One region of the Streptomyces sp. NPDC001858 genome, then DNA from elsewhere that is predicted to be linked to it. Evidence: riboswitches for the same ligand, from Rfam matches in the RefSeq annotation. Region 1 holds a riboswitch; each other region holds the start of a gene.
The links. A riboswitch is a leader RNA that binds a small molecule or an ion and turns the genes downstream of it on or off. The one in region 1 is predicted to bind S-adenosylmethionine.
Positions count from the first base shown of each region.

Region 2: another riboswitch for S-adenosylmethionine. It lies ahead of thrC (threonine synthase); the one in region 1 lies ahead of ACWCPF_RS16815 (aminotransferase class V-fold PLP-dependent enzyme).
Region 3: another riboswitch for S-adenosylmethionine. It lies ahead of ACWCPF_RS31525 (amino acid ABC transporter permease); the one in region 1 lies ahead of ACWCPF_RS16815 (aminotransferase class V-fold PLP-dependent enzyme).
Region 4: another riboswitch for S-adenosylmethionine. It lies ahead of ACWCPF_RS41115 (putative leader peptide); the one in region 1 lies ahead of ACWCPF_RS16815 (aminotransferase class V-fold PLP-dependent enzyme).

Region 1 covers NZ_JBSFEV010000010.1:50,477-54,997, reverse strand. The annotation lists gene qcrA (cytochrome bc1 complex Rieske iron-sulfur subunit) at 1-7, shown strand, start outside; gene qcrB (cytochrome bc1 complex cytochrome b subunit) at 4-1,641, shown strand; gene trpD (anthranilate phosphoribosyltransferase) at 1,760-2,824, shown strand; SAM riboswitch class IV at 2,912-3,028, shown strand; gene ACWCPF_RS16815 (aminotransferase class V-fold PLP-dependent enzyme) at 3,172-4,521, shown strand, end outside.
Region 2 covers NZ_JBSFEV010000004.1:60,237-64,757, reverse strand. The annotation lists gene groL (chaperonin GroEL) at 1-336, opposite strand, end outside; gene ACWCPF_RS06995 (cold-shock protein) at 750-956, opposite strand; gene ACWCPF_RS06990 (MoaD/ThiS family protein) at 1,420-1,695, opposite strand; gene thrC (threonine synthase) at 1,749-3,047, opposite strand; SAM riboswitch class I at 3,065-3,211, opposite strand; gene ACWCPF_RS06980 (glucosyl-3-phosphoglycerate synthase) at 3,346-4,290, shown strand; gene ACWCPF_RS06975 (alpha,alpha-trehalose-phosphate synthase (UDP-forming)) at 4,385-4,521, shown strand, end outside.
Region 3 covers NZ_JBSFEV010000028.1:91,035-95,555, reverse strand. The annotation lists gene ACWCPF_RS31535 (ABC transporter substrate-binding protein) at 1-698, opposite strand, end outside; gene ACWCPF_RS31530 (amino acid ABC transporter ATP-binding protein) at 805-1,611, opposite strand; gene ACWCPF_RS31525 (amino acid ABC transporter permease) at 1,608-2,588, opposite strand; SAM riboswitch class IV at 2,993-3,112, opposite strand; gene ACWCPF_RS31520 (glutathione S-transferase C-terminal domain-containing protein) at 3,179-4,078, opposite strand.
Region 4 covers NZ_JBSFEV010000053.1:21,734-26,254, reverse strand. The annotation lists gene ACWCPF_RS41135 (hypothetical protein) at 1-332, opposite strand, end outside; gene ACWCPF_RS41130 (SigE family RNA polymerase sigma factor) at 443-970, opposite strand; gene ACWCPF_RS41125 (endonuclease/exonuclease/phosphatase family protein) at 1,126-1,968, opposite strand; gene ACWCPF_RS41120 (dihydrofolate reductase family protein) at 2,051-2,695, opposite strand; SAM riboswitch class IV at 2,857-2,966, shown strand; gene ACWCPF_RS41115 (putative leader peptide) at 3,001-3,123, shown strand; gene ACWCPF_RS41110 (ABC transporter substrate-binding protein) at 3,347-4,521, shown strand, end outside.

The sequences.
Region 1 (4,521 bases):
CGGATGAGCACCACTGAGCAGACAGAGTCCCGCGAACGCGGGAAGGCACCGGCCGGCGAGCGCATGGCCGACTGGGCCGACGGCCGCCTGGGGGTCTACTCCCTGGCCAAGAAGAACATGCGCAAGATCTTCCCCGACCACTGGTCGTTCATGTTGGGCGAGGTCTGCCTCTACAGCTTCATCGTCATCATCCTGACGGGTGTCTATCTGACGCTGTTCTTCCACCCGTCGATGACCGAGGTGGAGTACCACGGCAGCTACGTCCCGCTGCAGGGACAGCTGATGTCCGAGGCGTTCAACTCGACCATGCACATCTCCTTCGATGTGCGCGGTGGTCTGCTGATCCGGCAGATCCACCACTGGGCGGCGCTGATCTTCCTCGCCGGCATGTTCGTGCACATGATGCGCGTGTTCTTCACGGGCGCGTTCCGCAAGCCGCGTGAGATCAGCTGGCTGTTCGGCTTCCTGCTGTTCGTCCTGGGCATGTTCACCGGTTTCACCGGTTACTCGCTCCCGGACGACCTGCTCTCCGGCACCGGTGTCCGCTTCACCCAGGGCGCGATCCTGTCCATGCCGATCGTCGGCACGTACATCTCGTTCTTCCTGTTCGGCGGCGAGTTCCCGGGCCACGACATCGTGCCGCGGTTCTACTCGATCCACATCCTGCTGCTGCCGGGCATCATGCTCGGCCTCCTGGTGGGCCACCTGATCCTGGTCTGGGTCCAGAAGCACACGCAGTTCGCGGGCGCCGGAAAGAACAACAAGAACGTCGTCGGAATGCCGTTCCTGCCGGTGTACATCGCCAAGGCCGGAGGCTTCTTCTTCCTGGTCTTCGGTGTGATCGCGCTCCTGGCGGCGGTCGCGCAGATCAACCCGATCTGGGCCATGGGCCCCTACCGTCCGGACCAGGTGTCGACCGGCGCCCAGCCCGACTGGTACATGGGCTTCGCCGAGGGTCTGATCCGCTTCATGCCGGGCTGGGAGGTCAACTTCTGGGGTCACACGCTCGTCCTGGGCGTGTTCATCCCGCTGGTGCTCTTCGGCGTGGTCCTCGCGGCACTCGCGCTCTACCCGTTCATCGAGTCCTGGGTCACCGGCGACAAGCGCGAGCACCACATCCTGGACCGCCCGCGCAACGCGCCGACCCGCACCGCGCTGGGCGTCGCCTGGGTCACGATGTACATGATCACGCTGGTCGGCGGTGGCAACGACCTGTGGGCCACCCACTTCCACCTGTCGATCAACGCGATCACCTGGTTCGTCCGGATCTTCTTCTTCGTCGGACCGGTCATCGCGTACATCGCCACCAAGCGGATCTGCCTCGGCCTGCAGCGCCGGGACCGCGAGAAGGTGCTGCACGGTCGCGAGACCGGCACCATCAAGCGCCTGCCGCACGGTGAGTTCGTCGAGATCCACGAGCCGCTCAGCCAGGAGCAGCTGCACACCCTCACCGCGCACGAGCAGTACGAGCCCGCCGCGATCGGCCCCGCGGTCGACGAGAACGGCGTCGAGCGCAAGGTGTCGGGCGCCGAGAAGCTGCGCGCCAAGATCAGCGGCGCGTACTTCGGCGAGGACCAGCAGATCCCGAAGCCCACCGTCGAGGAGTACAAGGAGATCACGAGCGGCCACGGCCACCACTGATCGCTGCGCTCGCCACGCGCGCTGGAAGGGCCCCGTCCGAAGACCGGACGGGGCCCTTTCCCGTGCCCTGAGCTGGATAGGGTGGGGGCACACTTTCTACGACATCTGGAGCGGCCCCATGAGCGCTGTGACCCCCGCTGGAGGCGACACCGCGGCGGGCCGTTCCTGGCCCGAGGTGCTGAACGCCCTGCTGTACGGCCACGACCAGAGCTCCGACGCGACGGCCTGGGCGATGGACCAGATCATGCGCGGCGAGGCGACGGACGCCCAGATCGCCGGGTTCGTGGTCGCGCTGCGGGCCAAGGGCGAGACGGTCGAGGAGATCACCGGCGTGGTGCGGGCGATGTACGAGCACGCCAACACCATCGAGGTGTCCGGCCGCACCGTCGACATCGTCGGCACGGGCGGCGACGGCGCCAAGACGGTCAACATCTCCACGATGTCGGCGCTGGTCGTGGCGGGCACGGGCGCGAAGGTCGTCAAGCACGGCAACCGGGCCGCCTCCTCGGCGTCCGGCTCCTCGGACGTGCTGGGCCAGCTGGGCGTCAACCTCGACCTGACCCCGCAGCGGGTGGCCGAGGTCGCGGAGGAGGCGGGGATCACCTTCTGCTTCGCGGTGAAGTTCCATCCGGCGCTGCGCCATGTGGCCGCCGCGCGCGGTCAGTTGGGCATTCGGACGGTCTTCAACGCCCTCGGCCCGCTGACCAACCCGGCCCGGGTGAAGGCACAGGCGGTCGGTGTCGCGGACCCGCGCATCGCACCGATGATCGCCGGAGTCCTCGCCGAGCGCGGCAACTCCTCCCTGGTCTTCCGGGGCGACGACGGCCTCGACGAGCTGACGACGACGTCCACCTCGCATGTGTGGGTCGTGCGCGACGGCAAGGTCGCCGAGGAGAGCTTCGACCCGCGTGACGTCGGCATCGAGCTGGTGCCGGTGGAGGCGCTGCGGGGCGGTGACCCGGCGTTCAACGCGGAGGTCGCGCGCCGGCTCCTGGACGGGGAGACGGGCCCGGTGCGGGACGCCGTGCTGCTGAACTCGGCGGCGGCCCTCGTGGCGCTGGACCCCGGGTCCGGGACGCTGGCGGAGCAGCTGCGGGCCGGGATGGCGAAGGCGGCGGAGTCGATCGACTCCGGGGCGGCCAAGCGCTCGCTGGAGCGCTGGGTGGCGGCCAGCAACGTGTAGCGCGGTCATCGGGCGTCACCGAGCGTCGTCCCGCGATCCGGACATGGGTTGCGGGGCGACGATCACCTCACGTACGTTCTTGTGTCAGGTCATGAGTGACAGTCATGAGGCCCCGGCCGACTGTCCGGCAACCCTCCGTCCGTGGCGGGGTGCCCCGGGTGAAGACCAGGTCGCGCACAACAAGGTGCACGGCAAGCGCGGATCCCTCACACGCTTCTGAGAGCGTGCGGCCAGGGATCCTGGTCATCGAGGGAGCCTTCTGTGAGCAAGCGAATGCGATAGGGCGCAGAGCCCCGCTTCCGCGTACCCCTTTTCACTTTTCCCTTGCCTCACACGGGAGTTCCGTCATGTCCGTTTCCGTCTCCACCGCTGCCTCCGCCCGGACCGTTTGTGCGCCTCTGCCCGTTCTGGGCCGGGATGTCACCGTCCCGCTCGTCACGGGCGGCGAGGTCGCCTACGCGGCGCTCGACTACGCGGCCAGCGCCCCCGCCCTCCAGCGCGTCTGGGACGACGTGGCGGCCTACGCCCCCTACTACGGCAGCGTCCACCGCGGGGCCGGCTACCTCTCCCAGCTCTCCACCGACCTGTTCGAGAACGCCCGCCGGACCGTCACCGAGTTCCTGGACTGCCGCCCCGACGACCAGCTGATCTTCACCCGCTCCACCACGGACTCCCTCAACCTGCTCGCCGCGGCCCTCCCCGCCGACTGTCAGGTCTTCGTCTTCGAGACCGAGCACCACGCCTCGCTGCTGCCCTGGAAGGACGCCGAGGTCACCTACCTGGATGCCCCGCGCACCCCGCGCCAGGCCGTCGAGACCCTGGAGCGCGCCCTCGCCGGCCGTGACCCCTACGGGCCGGCCCTGGTCTGCGTGACCGGCGCCTCGAACGTCACCGGCGAGCTGTGGCCGGTGCGCGAGCTGGCGGCCGCCGCCCACGCCCACGGCGCCCGCATCGTCCTGGACGCCGCCCAGCTCGCCCCCCACCACCCGGTGTCGGTGCGGGACCTCGACGTCGACTGGGTCGCCTTCTCCGGCCACAAGCTGTACGCGCCCTTCGGCTCCGGCGTCCTGGCCGGCCGCGCCGACTGGCTGGTCGCGGCCGACCCGTACCTCGCGGGCGGCGGCGCCAGCCGCAAGGTCACCCGGCGCGAGGACGGGGGAGTGGACGTGGAGTGGCACGAGAGCGCCGCCCGCCACGAGGCCGGCTCCCCGAACGTGATCGGCGCCTACTCCATCGCGGCGGCCTGCAAGGCGCTGACCGAGGCCGGCTTCGAGACGCTGGTGGCCCGCGAGCAGGCCCTGATCGAGCGGGTGCGGGCCGGCCTGGCCGAGGTGCCGCAGGTCAAGGTGCTGTCCCTGTTCGGCGACGACGCCCCGCGGGTCGGCGTGATCTCCTTCGTCGTCGAGGGCTGGAACAGCTCCCACTTCGCCGCCGCCCTCTCGGCCGAGTACGGCATCGGCGTCCGGGACGGCCTGTTCTGCGCCCACCCGCTGGTCCGCACCCTCCTGGGCGGCGACCTGCACAGCCAGGGCGAGTGCGGCGCCCCCGAGGCGGCCCCCGGCGAGAAGTCCCTCAACGCCATCCGGGTGAGCTTCGGCGCGGGCACCCCCGACGAGCACGTGGAGCGCTTCGTGACCGCCGTACGGGAACTGGTGACCGACGGCGCGCGCTGGCAGTACCGGACCCAGGACGGCCGC
Region 2 (4,521 bases), on a different contig from region 1:
CGGGTTGGCGCCGGCGGCCACGTTGCGCAGACCCTCGCGCACCAGGGCCTGGGCCAGGACGGTCGCGGTCGTCGTGCCGTCACCGGCTACGTCGTCCGTCTTCTTCGCGACTTCCTTGACCAGCTCGGCGCCGATCTTCTCGTACGGGTCCTCGAGCTCGATCTCCTTGGCGATGGAGACACCATCGTTGGTGATCGTGGGGGCGCCCCACTTCTTCTCGAGGACGACGTTGCGGCCCTTGGGGCCGAGCGTCACCTTCACGGCGTCCGCGAGCTGGTTCATGCCGCGCTCGAGGCCGCGCCGTGCCTCCTCGTCGAACGCGATGATCTTGGCCATGTGAAGTGGTCCTCCCGGACTGGGGTGGATTGCTCCGGACCGCGCTGGCGCCCGCGACGGACGGCTCGCCGGCCCCGTGGTTCCTTGCCCCACCTGGCCTGCGGGCCTCACCGACCCGGTCCTCGTTGTCACTCTCACCTTCAGAGTGCTAACGCCAATGATTAGCACTCGGCATGCGAGAGTGCAAGGTGCGCCCGCGAAGCGGGCTCGTTGGGGGGTGGCGGTCGGGCGACGGGTGGGCGCAAGCGACTCGGGAGGATCCGCAGGTGAACAACGGTGCGAGCGGAGGGGCGCCAGAGGCTCCGGGCGCTTCGCAGGCGCACCAGACGCACCGAAGGGCTCGTACCCCCCAGGAGGTACAAGCCCTTCGGACGTGACGTACAGAAGAACGACGCTGTCAGTCGGCGCGCGCTTCAGCCGGTCGCGAGACGGACCATGTCCGCCTGCGGCCCCTTCTGACCCTGCGAGATCTCGAAATCGACCCGCTGACCCTCTTCCAGGGTGCGGTAGCCGTCCATCTGAATCGCGCTGTAGTGGACGAAAACATCCGCACCACCGTCGACCGCGATGAAGCCGTACCCCTTCTCCGCGTTGAACCATTTGACGGTGCCCTGAGCCATGCCTAACTCCCCTATTACTGGCCCTTGCACAGATCCACACTTCGCGGATCCGGGTCAGACCTCACCCCCCAACGATTGGGGGCGTGCGCCGGAACGCGTCGACCGCGGCTGAATGTATCTGTCCAACTGCCCTCTGCAACAGGTCACTTGGACGAGAATTCTGGACGCAAAGGATCGGGAATGTGGCGAGAATTCGCCTGAATTCGGGGCAAGTCGGGCCCCACAAAGGCCACAAAAGCCGCGAAAGGTATGCACACTTTGGCTGCTTCTTATCGGGCGTGGGGCAGAAATCAAAGGCTCCGGATCCGTTGATCCGGACCGGGTTCCCCAACTGTACCGCGCTCAACCACACTGAATTGCCCCCTCCGCTTCTATCGCGGAGAGGGCAATTCGATGAACGCTCGGTAATCACTGTTACCGACGGTTACTACCGATGGGTACTACCGGCGGGTACAGCGACCTCTCAGCCGCCCGCGACCGCCGGAATGATCGAGACGCCGGCGCCGTCCGGGGTCGGCGTCTCCAGACCCTGCTCGAAGCGGACGTCGTCGTCGTTGACGTACACGTTGACGAACCGGCGCAGCTTGCCCTGATCGTCGAGAACGCGGGCGGCGATGCCGGTGTGGTGCTGCTCCAGGTCGGCGATGACCTCGCCGAGGGTCGCCCCCTCGGCCTTCACCTCGGCCGAACCGCCGGTGTAGGTGCGCAGGATGGTGGGGATGCGGACGGTGACGCTCATGACTTTCGACCTCCGGTCAGGTGACGCGCCCCCACAGGGGCACAGGGCAGTGACTAGCCGAGACCCGCCTCGTGGAACGACTCCAGGTTGGGCCGAATGGTCGCGGTCAGTCCCGTGCCGGCCACCGCGTCGAGCGTCTTGAGACCGTCGCCCGTGTTCAGCACGACCGTCGTGAGCGTCGGGTCGAGCAGACCGTTCTCGATCAGCTTCCGCGTCACACCCACCGTCACCCCGCCGGCGGTCTCCGCGAAGATGCCCTCGGTCCGCGCCAGCAGCTTGATCGCGTCGACGATCTGCTCGTCCGTCACGTCCTCCACCGCACCGCCGGTCCGACGCGCGATGTCGAGCACATACGGACCGTCCGCCGGGTTGCCGATGGCCAGCGACTTGGCGATGGTGTTCGGCTTCTGCGGACGGACGACGTCGTGCCCCGCCTTGTACGCGACGGACACCGGGCTGCAGCCCTCGGCCTGAGCGCCGAAGATCTTGTACGGCCGGTCCTCGACGAGCCCGAGCTTGATCAGCTCCTGCAGCCCCTTGTCGATCTTCGTGAGCTGCGAGCCGGAGGCGATCGGCACGACCAGCTGATCGGGAAGCTTCCAGCCGAGCTGCTCGCAGATCTCGTACGCCAGGGTCTTGGACCCCTCCGCGTAGTACGGCCGCAGGTTGACGTTGACGAAGCCCCAGCCCTCGCCCGCCGGGTCGCCGATGAGCTCGGAGCAGAAGCGGTTGACGTCGTCGTAGTTGCCCTCGATGCCGACGAGTTCGCCGCCGTAGACCGCGGCCATGACGACCTTGCCCTGCTCCAGGTCGTGCGGGATGAACACGCAGGAGCGGAAGCCGGCGCGGGCCGCCGCCGCGCCCACGGCGCCGGCCAGGTTGCCGGTCGAGGAGCACGAGAGGGTGGTGAAGCCGAAGGCGCGCGCCGCCTCGATGGCCTGTGCGACGACGCGGTCCTTGAAGGAGTGCGTCGGGTTGCCGGAGTCGTCCTTGACGAAGAGCTTTCCGGCGTCGACGCCCAGCTCACGGGCGAGGTTGTCGGCCTGGACGAGCTTGGTCCAGCCCGGGTTGATGTTCGGCTTGTCCGCGACGTCGGCCGGGACCGGCAGGAGGGGCGCGTAGCGCCAGATGTTCGCGGGGCCCGCCTCGATGCGCTTGCGGAGCTCCTCCGTGTCGTAGGAGGAGAAGTCGTACGCGATCTCCAGCGGGCCGAAACACTCCTCGCAGGCGAAGACGGGCCCGAGGGGGACGCGGTGACCGCACTCCCGGCAGTTCAACGCCGCCGCGGGACCGAGGTCGACCCCGGAAGCGGAGGAAGCGGTGGATTCGGTTGCAACAGGCTGCGCAGCCATGGAGGGGAGGCCCTTTCTCCTCATCTTCCTCACGACGCACTTCGCCGTGAGACGGATTTGGCACCTTCCCGAGCCGGGAGCCTCACCACGACGACGTGGTCAGACCGGCTGGAGGGTTGCCGGGGCTTCATCGGGCCGTATCCCTCTGCCCCTCTGGATGAGCGGTATTAAGTTGTAGACGACAGCGACCTCGGACATGCGATGGTCATCCGCGTTGTTCAAGACTGTAACCGAAGCCCAGGATCGTTGAGATAGTCGTCCGAACCGCGAGATGTACCGCGAGATGTGAGGAGCCGCCGTGCTGGAAGAGGTCGAGCGCTGGCTGGCCACCCGTTCCTGGTCGGTGACCGATCGCCCGCTGCACCGGATCCTGGCCGCCAAGCGCGCCACGAACCGGTCGGTGTCCGTGGTCCTGCCCGCGCTGAACGAGGAGGCCACGGTCGGCGACATCGTCGCGATCATCCGCCACGACCTCATGCGGCAGGTCCCGCTCGTCGACGAGATCGTCGTCGTCGACTCCGGATCGACCGACCGGACCGCCGAGGTCGCCGCGGCGGCCGGGGCCCGGGTCGTGCACCGGGACGACATCCTGCCGCGCATACCGGCCGTGCCCGGCAAGGGCGAGGTCCTGTGGCGCTCGCTGCTGGTCACCGGCGGGGACATCGTCTGCTTCATCGACGCCGACCTGAAGGAGTTCTCCTCCGACTTCGTCTCGGGCATCGTCGGCCCGCTGCTCACCGACCCGGACGTGGACCTCGTCAAGGGCATGTACGACCGTCCGCTGAGCGGCGCCGCCGGCCAGGGCGGGCGGGTCACCGAGCTGATGGCCCGGCCGCTGCTCAACATGCACTGGCCGCAGCTGGCCGGGTTCGTGCAGCCGCTCGGCGGCGAGTACGCGGCCCGCCGCAGCCTGCTGGAGCAGCTGCCGTTCCCGGTCGGCTACGGCGTGGAGCTGGGCATGCTGGTCGACGCCCTGCACCTGGTGGGCCTCGACGCCCTCGCCCAGGTCGACGTCGGCGTGCGCAAACACCGCCATCAGGACGGTCAGGCCCTGGGCCGGATGGCTGCGGCGATCTACCGCACCGCCCAGCTCCGGCTGGCCCGCGGGCATCTGATCCGCCCCTCGCTCACCCAGTTCGAACGCAGCTCGGACGGGTTCGAACCGCGCACCTACTCGGTGGACACCGAGGAACGGCCGCCGATGGCGGAGATCGCGGAGTACCAGTCCCGCAAGGTCGCGTGACGCCGTCGCGGCACCGCACACCTGTTGTATACGTCCTGGCCACACAGGGCGACCGTACGTTTGAGCGTTTCCGGAGCGGGCTAGGTTGAGGTCTATGGCTACCACCGGTGGAGCTGCTCAGGTCCTGGTCGCGTCCAACCGCGGCCCGGTCTCGTACACGGTCGACGAGGGCGGCTCGCTGCGCGCGAAACGCGGCGGCGGCGGGCTGGTCTCCGGCCTGTCGGCCATCGG
Region 3 (4,521 bases), on a different contig from region 1:
CCGTTGCGGTCCGGGTAGTACTTGACGGTGAGCTTCTTGCCCTCGGACTCCAGCTTCTTCTTCCACTCCAGGAGGATCTTCTCCTGGTTGGTGCCGGAGCCCACGGTGACGGTCAGACCGGCGAGGTTCTCGTAATTGCCGTCGAAGTTCCACGTGTTGGACTTCTTCACCTCCCAGCCGAGGTTGTCCTGGCGGTAGGAGGCGAACTCGTACTTCTTCTTCCGCTCCTCGGTGTCGGTGACGTTCGAGAAGGCGACGTCGACCTTGCCGCTGTCGATGCCGACGAAGAGGTTCTCCCAGGTGAAGTTCTTGGTCTCGGGCTTCAGGCCGAGGACGGCGGCCACCAGACGGCCGAGGTCGGGCTCGGCCCCGGTGAGGGTCTTCTGGTCGTCGCCGATATAGGCCAGCGGGGCGAAGCCGGAGGGCAGGGCGCCGATGCCGATGTTCAGCTTGCCGCTCTTCTTGATCGCGTCGGGCAGTTCGGCGCTGATGGACTTGACCTCGGAGACCTTCAGGGCGGTTTCCTCGGCGGCGCCGTTGGACACCCGGCCGATGGTCACCGTGCCGGCGGAGCTGCCGGTCGTGGTGGCCGCCTCGCTGTCACCACCGCAGGCGGCGAGCCCGGTGGCGAGGGTGGCGACCGCGGTCGCCGCGGTGATGCCGCGAATCAGGCTGCGTCGGGTGAAGTGGGCAGACATGGCCGTCCTTTGTGGCTCAGAGGGTGGTTCGGAAGGTGGTTCGGAGGGTCGTTCGGAGGGTGGTGCGGCGTGGGGGGAAGTCGTGGGGTGCTCGCGAGCGGGGGGGTCAGAGCACCTTGCTGAGGAAGTCCCGCGTCCGCTCGTGCTGCGGTCGGTCGAGTACCTCGCCGGGCGGGCCCTGCTCGACGATCTTGCCTTCGTCGATGAAGACGACCCGGTCGGCGACCTCGCGGGCGAAGCCGACCTCGTGGGTGACGATGACGAGCGTGGTGCCGCTGGTCGCCAGGTCCTTGATGACGGCGAGGACCTCGCCGACCAGCTCGGGGTCGAGGGCGGAGGTGGGCTCGTCGAAGAGGATGACGCCGGGGCGCAGCGCGAGGGCGCGGGCGATGGCGACGCGCTGCTGCTGGCCGCCGGACAGCTGCCGGGGGTAGGCGCCGGCCTTGTCGGCGAGGCCCACCCGGTCCAGGAGTTCGCGGGCCAGTTCCAGGGCGACGGGCTTGGCGAGCCTGCCGGTGGCGACCGGTGCGGCGGCGACGTTGTCCAGCACGGTCAGGTGCGGGAAGAGGTTGAAGTTCTGGAAGACGAAGCCGATGCGGCTGCGCTGGGCCAGGATGGCGCGTTCGCTCAGCTCGCGCAGCCGGTCGCCGTGCCGGCGGACGCCGATCAGCTCGCCGTTGACGCTGACGTAGCCGATCTCGGGCTTCTCCAGGTGGTTGACGACCCGCAGCAGGGTGGACTTGCCGGAGCCGGACGGGCCGAGGATCACGGTGACCTCGCCGGGCCGCACGGTCAGGCTCACCCCGTCCAGGACCCGGTGGGCGCCGTACCACTTGTGCACGTCGTGCACCTCGACGGCGGCGGGGACGACCGCGGCGGTGCCGGCGCTCTTCTGCACGGTCTCGGTGGTCATACGGCGGCCTCCCGGCGGATGCGGGCCCGCAGGTCGGTGAGACCGGTCCGCAGTTTCTGAAGCGGCGTCGGCGGCAGGGAACGCGTGGCGCCCCGGGCGTAGTACCGCTCGACGTAGAACTGGACGACGGAGACGAGGCTGGTCAGGATCAGGTACCAGACGGTGACGACCAGCAGCAGCGGCACGATGTCGCCGGGGTAGGTGGCCCCCATGGTCTGCGCGGTGCCGAACAGGTCGAGCAGCGACACGTAGAAGACCAGCGAGGTGGACTTGACCAGGCCGATCAGCTGGTTGACGTAGTTCGGCGTGATCGACCGCAGGGCCTGCGGGAAGACGATCTTCCAGAACTGGTAGCGCTTGGGCAGGCCGAGCGCGGCGGCCGCCTCGTGCTGGCCCTGGTCGACGGAGAGGATGCCTCCGCGGACCACTTCGGCCGCGTAGGCGGCCTCGTTGAGGCTGAGGCCGACGACGGCGATCACCATGTCGGTGGCCAGCCGGGACTCGTCGAAGCGGAAGAACGCCGGACCGAAGGGAACCCCCACGCTCAGGGTCTGGTACAGGGCGCTGAAGTTGTACAGGAAGAGCAGCACCACGATCAGCGGGATGGAGCGCAGCGCCCAGACGTAGGTCCAGCTGACCGCGCGCAGCACCGGGCTCCTGGAGAGCCGGGCGAGGGCGAGCAGGATGCCGCCGAGGAGGCCCAGCACCGCGCTGTACGCGGCCACTTCCAGGGTGATCAGCAGTCCGTCCAGGATGACCGGCCGCAGGAACCAGTAGCCGAACCGGTCCCACTGGTAGAAGGGGTTGGAGATCAGCCCGTGCGTGAACTGCGCCACCAGGACCAGGACCACGGCGGTGGCGATCCAGCGTCCGGGCTTGCGCAGCGGCTGGACGCGCTGGGCGGTGAGCTTCGCCGGCGGGACGTCGACGGCGGGCGCGGCCTCGGCGAGGGTCACGGCGCCTGGGGGTTCACTCATGAGGGGCTCCGGCGGGAGTCGGACACCCCGGGTCACGGCGGACGTGCGTGGCCGGACGCGCTTCGGCTCGGCGGCGGGGACCGCTGCGGGGGCGCGAACAGGGCATGGCGCACGGATGCGTACAGGAGACCGGGGTGGGGCGGACAACGGCACACCGCTCGGGCGGTGTTCGTCAGGAACGCGGAGGCGGGGCGGCGGGGCTGGGGTGCGAGGGGTTCGTTCAGCCCCGACAGCGGGCGCGGCCCGGTGCGGTACACAGTGCGCTGTTCACACGCAGGAGGTCGACGGCGCGGTTGGCGACGAGGATGTCGAGGTACGGCCGTACGCAGCCCCGGGGGCGGCGGGGCGCCGTCCGAAGAGCTGCGTACATGTCCGTCACCGTCACTGTTCCGGCCCCCGAGGGGCCCTCGCGCTTACCGATACGTCATTACCGAAACGTCGGTCCGGTCGTCACCTGGGGCACCCCACCGCGGAGCGAGGGTTGCCGGTCAGCTAGCCAGGGCTTGTCGCTGACGCTCATGACCGTTCTGGGCCGTAAGTAAGACAGTTGCCCGAACGAATGTCAACGGCGGTCCAGTGGATGGACCGGGTCAGGGCCGTTCGACCTGCGGTCGGACCGCCGAACCGTCCGCCGCGTGGGTCTCCCAGTCCAGGATCTGGACGGCGGCGCCGGCGGCCTCCAGGCCCTGGCAACGGGCGTGGTGGCGGCGGGCGATGGCGTCCAGGTCGAGGTGGGCACTGAAGGCCGGGTGGGCGGCCAGCCGGCGGGCGTAGGCCCACAGGGCGGGATGGTCCGCGATGCGGTGCACGGCCGCCGCGTCCAGGTGGTAGCGGTGCACGGTGTCGAGTTGGACCAGGGCGACCCACAACTCGACGTCGGCCGCGGTGATCTGATCGCTGATCAGATAGGCGTGCACCCCGAGGCCGCGCTCCAGCACGCCGAGCGTGTCGAGCAGCGTGGCGAGGGCGGCGGTGCGCTCGGCCTCCTCGGCGTCGGCGGCTCCGGCGCGCTGGGCCGCCGCTTCGATGCCCTGCGCGCACATCCGCTCGACGGCCTCGATCTGCGACTCGGCGCCGCACGGGTACAGCGTGGCCCGCCCGCCGCCGAACCTGCGGGCGAGGTCGCGGGCGATGTCGGGGCCGTGGCTGCTGACGATGCGCCCGGACCAGTCGTCGCTGAGCACCGGCGCGAGGGCCGGTCCGCGGTAGTTGTGCGCGCTGGCGTCGTACAGCGGGCGCAGCGCGCTGTGGCCGCCGTCGGGACTGTCCGGGACGGCGGGCAGGAAGGTGACCGGGCAGGCCCTCTCCAGGCCGAGGAGGCTGTGGGTGACGGCGATGCGCAGACAGTCGGGGTCGGCCGCGGCCAGGTGGAGGCGGTAGCGGCGCGGCACCGCGTAGTGGCCGCTGCGCGCGTCGCGGCCGATCCGCCCCCGGAAGACGGGTGCGGGCCGGGCGGACGGGTGGACGGCGGCCAGTGGTGTGACGGACATGACTCTCCCCGGGGGCGAGGCGCGCAGCGAGGTGCGCGCGGCGGCGGATGCGACGTCGAACAGGGAGGTGTGGACCTCGTCCGCGCGCGCCGGGTGCGGCCGTGTCCCGAGGGGGGACACCGCCGGTGCGGTTCGGCGCGGGGAGGGGTCCGGCTCAGCCCTGGGAGCTGATCGCGCTGCAGACGCGCTGCAGGTCGATGTGACGGCGGGAGGTGAGAAGGGGCGAGGACCATGCCGTGCGGCTCGCTCGGCCGCTGATCGGCTTCCGTCGCCCCATTGGCTCTACCTTCCCTACCTGTTCACTAGGATTCCCGGTTCGAGTGTCGATCCGCCCCGACCGCCCGTCAAGGGGGCGTCCACCAGGTGAGTACCCGCAGCCTCGGGGGCTCAGCCGGAGGCGGGCAGCAACGTCCGGGTACGGCGTCCCGGCTGCTGGGCGCGCC
Region 4 (4,521 bases), on a different contig from region 1:
ACAGCGACCGAGGAGTTGTTCATTCCGTTGTGCAGGATGTCCTTCATCGCCTGGGCGGTGACCTCGAAGTGCCGGTAGTCGGCCGTCGGGCCCGAAGTCGAGGCGTGCTCGCCGCGGTCCGTGCCGGCACCGCCCCGCTCCCCTCCGAGTTGGACGCCGGCCGTCGCGAGGAGGGCGACGGCCAGTCCACTCCCGGCGACCGCGGAGGCCCGGCGGCGGGCCAGCCTGCGCCGACCGCGCGCGAGGCTGCCTTCCGCCAGGGAACGCGGGTCCGTGGTGAAGGCGCCCACCGTGTCGCGGAGCGCCTTCCCGAGCTCGTCTTCGAAAGGCATGCGGAACCACCAGATCCTGTGTCGGTGCGGTAGGGGAAGCAGATCAGCGAGCGCGACGGACCCTTCTCGGTCCGCGCGTCGGCTGCGAAGGTGTGGCGGACTTCGGGAGTTCAGGTCGGGGTGGTCAGCTCGGCAAGGCTTCCGCCCAGCCGTTCGCGCAGCTTGGCCAGCGCGCGGCTCGACCGACTGCGTACGGCGATGGAGCTCACGTTCATCGCATCGGCCGTCTCCTCCACGCTGCGGTCCTCCCAGTAGCGCAGCACCACCACCGCCCGGTCCTTGGGCGGCAGCTCCCGCAGGGCCTGGAGGAGCGCGAGCCGCAGCGCCGGATCGTCCCCGTCGTGGAGGGCCGCGACGTCGGGCAGTTCCGCCAGGGGGCGTTCGGAGGCGGAGTAGCGCCGACGCTGGGTGAGGAACGTACGGACGAGAACGGTCTGCGCGTAGGCCGCAGGGTTGTCGACCCGGGACATGCGGCCCCACACGGCGTACATCCGGCTGAGCGTCTCCTGCACCAGGTCCTCCGCCAGGTGCGTGTCCCCGCTGGTGAGCAGGCACGCCGAGCGGTGCAGCTGCCCGGCACGCCCCACGGCGAACTCCATGAACTCATCCGTCCGGGACCACGTCCGGGACTTTCTCATTCCCACCCCTCGGCGCCTTTCCGTCGGCTTACATCTCACCGACGCGGTGGACCACGGGAAATGTTGCAGACGGATTCACCGGCAGTGCGCGAGAGCGCGGCGCGGATCGGGGTGCTCTCCGCACGACGGGCCGGCCGCGACGGCCACGGCGTGCGTCAACCGGTGAGGTCCAGGTCGGTGTAGAACTGGTGGTGGTCCGAGTACGGGGTCGGGTGCACATGGTGCTCCAGCGGGGTGACGCCCCGCAGGAAGACGTAGTCGAACTTGCTGCGCCAGTCGGTGGTCGGCTCGCAGGTTCCGACGGTCGGGGGACGGCACTCGGGGGCCGTGTCCGCGGCCACGGCCCACATCTCGGTGAGCTCGGAAGCGTCCGGCACGGCGTTGAAGTCGCCGAGGACGATCGCGCGGTCGTGCCGGGCGACGGCTGCCGCGAGCACGTCGGCCTGGCCCGCTCGGACCTCCTCCTGTCGCCGTTCGGCGAAGTGCGTGTTGAAGACCCGCACGGACCGGCCGTCCACCTTGGTGGTGACCGCCATGTACCCGCGGTCCTCGGATCCGCCGTCGGGGTATTCGACCGTGACCGGGTTCGTCATCGGCGCCGCCGACAGGAGCGCCTGGCCGTAGCCCCCCGGACTCCACGGCGCTCCCCCGCAGCGGCCCCAGTTGCGCAGCACCGACCCGTACTCGACGTGGTAGTCGAGCCCGTAACGGTCCTTCAGATAGCCCCGGATCCGCTCGACGTCCCCCACGCACGCTTCTTGCAGGCCGATCACCTGGGGCGCGTACGCGGCGATCTCCCCGGCGCGGTCGGCGTTGCTCAGTTCGCAGGGGTTGCAGATGTTCCACGTCATGACGCGGTTCGGCACGACATCCCGGGCGGCGTCGACGGGCAGCGACCCGTCGCCGGGCGCGTCGTTCGGCGCGCGGGAGCCGACGAGCACCACACAGGCCACGATCACGGCGCCCACGAGCAGCCGCATGTCCCTTCCGAGCACCATCGCCTCCTCAGAGCGGATGCACGGGGCATCCGACGTCTCTCCGACGAGGTTATGGGACGGAGTTGTGAAGACCGCATCAGCTTCAGGCGTCGCGCGCGACGCCGCGGTCGGGTGCGCTCATGTCACCCGTGCCGGGCGTGCCCTCGGCCAGCCCGTAGCGCAGGTACACCGTTCCCTTCGGACCGGCGGCCGGCGGTTCGAGGAGGGTGACGTTCGTGGGCACCGCGCCGCCGTCGAACACCTTCTTGCCGACGCCGAGCACGATCGGGTGCACCCACAGGTCGAGCCGGTCGAAAAGCTTCTCGCGCAGCAGGCTCTGCACCAGGTTCAGGCTCCCGACGACCTTCACATGCTCGTGCCGGTCGCGGATCTCGCGCACCGCGCCGGGCAGATCCGGGCCGAGCTGCGTGGATCCGGCCCACGAGAGGTCGGGCCTGCCGCGGGAGGCCACGTACTTGGGGACGCTGTTGAAGAGCGTCGCGATCTCGCCGTCCTCGCCGCCCTTCTGGTGCGGCCAGTAGGCGGCGAAGATGTCGTACGTCCGCCGGCCGAGCAGCAGGGCGTCCGTGCCCTCGTAGGCGGCGCCGATCTGCGCCCCGGCGACCTCGTCCAGCAGGGGCGCCTGCCAGCCGCCGAACGGGAACCCCTCCGGGTCCTCGTCCGGGCCGCCGGGCGCCTGCGCGACGAGGTCGAGGGTGGTGAACATCTCGATGTGGATGAGGCCCATGGCGTGCTCCCGATGCTTTGGTCGTCCCGGTCGGAAGGTAGACCGGTGGACGTCGGCAGACTCATCGGCGCGCCGCACCCGCGTTTCCGTTCCCGAGGGAACCCGGGCCGACGATATGGCGATATTGACGGGTCGCGGAAGTGATCCGTAGGATCGTGGGTGGCATTGAGTGTCAGCGTCAAGCCCTGGCTTGCTGACCGGCAACCCTCCTGCGCGGTGGGGTGCTCCAGGTGAAAGCCCGGCGGGGTCGACGACCCTGCAAGCGCGTGGCCCCGGCAGCGGGGCTTGGGAGGGGAGGGACCGGCATGCGGATCGACTGCAACCTGAGTGCCTCTCTCGCCGCCGCGGCGGCGTTCTCCGGACTCTCGCGCCGACGCCACATCGATCTCCAGCGCTTCGCCGGCTGTCTGTGTAGCACCTCCCGCTAGCACCTCCGCGTAGCTCGTCTCCGCACGCCCGCGTGCTGCGGCTGACCGCACGTCACCTCTGCGTCCGACGCCCGCCGTCGGCGTCTCCGGCGATCCCCCCGGCCTCCCTCTCTTCCCTTCCCCCTTTCTTTTTCCCCTCGCAGTCGACTTCCCCTGCGTCGCCGTGCCCGGAATGTGCTGAACGGGCATGTGCGCGACGGCTTCGGAATAGGAGAACCATTCCGTGATAGCGCGTACGGATTCCCGGCCCACCCGGTGGGCGGCCCTGGCGGCACTCGTGACGAGCGGCGTGCTGCTGAGCGCCTGCTCGGCGGGCGGCGACGGCAGTTCGAGCAGCGGCGGCGGTGAGGCCCGCTCCGGCGGCACACTGACCTTCGCCGTCGGTTCCGACGCCGGCTGCGTCGATCCCCAGCAGGTGGGCAGCAACGACACGATCTACTCGCTGCGCCAGATCGTGGACTCGCTGACCGACCAGGACCCCGAGACCGGCAAGATCGTGCCCTGGCTCGCGAAGAGCTGGGACATCAGCGCCGACGCCACGACCTTCACCTTCCATCTGAGATCGGGCGTCACCTTCAGCGACGGGTCGGCGCTGACCGCCCAGGTGGTCAAGGACAACTTCGACGCGGTGCCGAAGCTCGGCGCCCTGGGCACGCTGGCGCAGGGGTATCTGAGCGGCGTGAAGAGCACGACCGTCGTCGATCCGCTCACGGTCCGGGTCGCGTTCGAGCAGCCCAACGCACAGTTCCTCCAGGCGACCGCGACGCATTCGCTGGGCATCGAGTCGTCGGCGAGCGTGAAGAAGAGCCCGCAGGACAAGTGCAGCCAGGGCGTGGTCGGTTCCGGGTCGTTCGTGCTGAAGGACTATGTGCAGAACCAGTCGATCACCCTGGCCAGGCGCGCCGGGTACGCCTGGGGTTCCGCGCTGTGGACCAAGAAGGGCGAGGCGTACCTGGACAAGCTGGTGTTCAAGGTGGTGCCGGAGGCGGGTGTGCGCACCGGAAGCCTCCAGTCCGGGCAGGTGGACGCGATCAGCGGCGTCGGCAGGTCCAACGAGTCGGCGCTGAAGAGCGGCGGCCAGGTGGACCTTCAGCAACGGGCCAATCCCGGGGTGGTGTTCAACCTGGGGCTGAACAACTCCCGGCCGGCGCTGAAGGACGTCAGGGTGCGGCAGGCGATCTCGTACGCCGTCGACCGGCAGCAGATCGTGGACACCGTGTTCCCGACCGGCACCGAGCCGGCGACCAGCATCCTGGCGCACACCACCCCCGACCACTCCGACCTCGGCGCGGAGCTGACCCTGGACGCGGCGAAGGCCAAGTCCCTGCTGGACGCGGCCGGTTGGAAGACCGGCGGTGACGGCATCCGGGCGAAGGACGGCAAGAAGCTCAGCCTGAC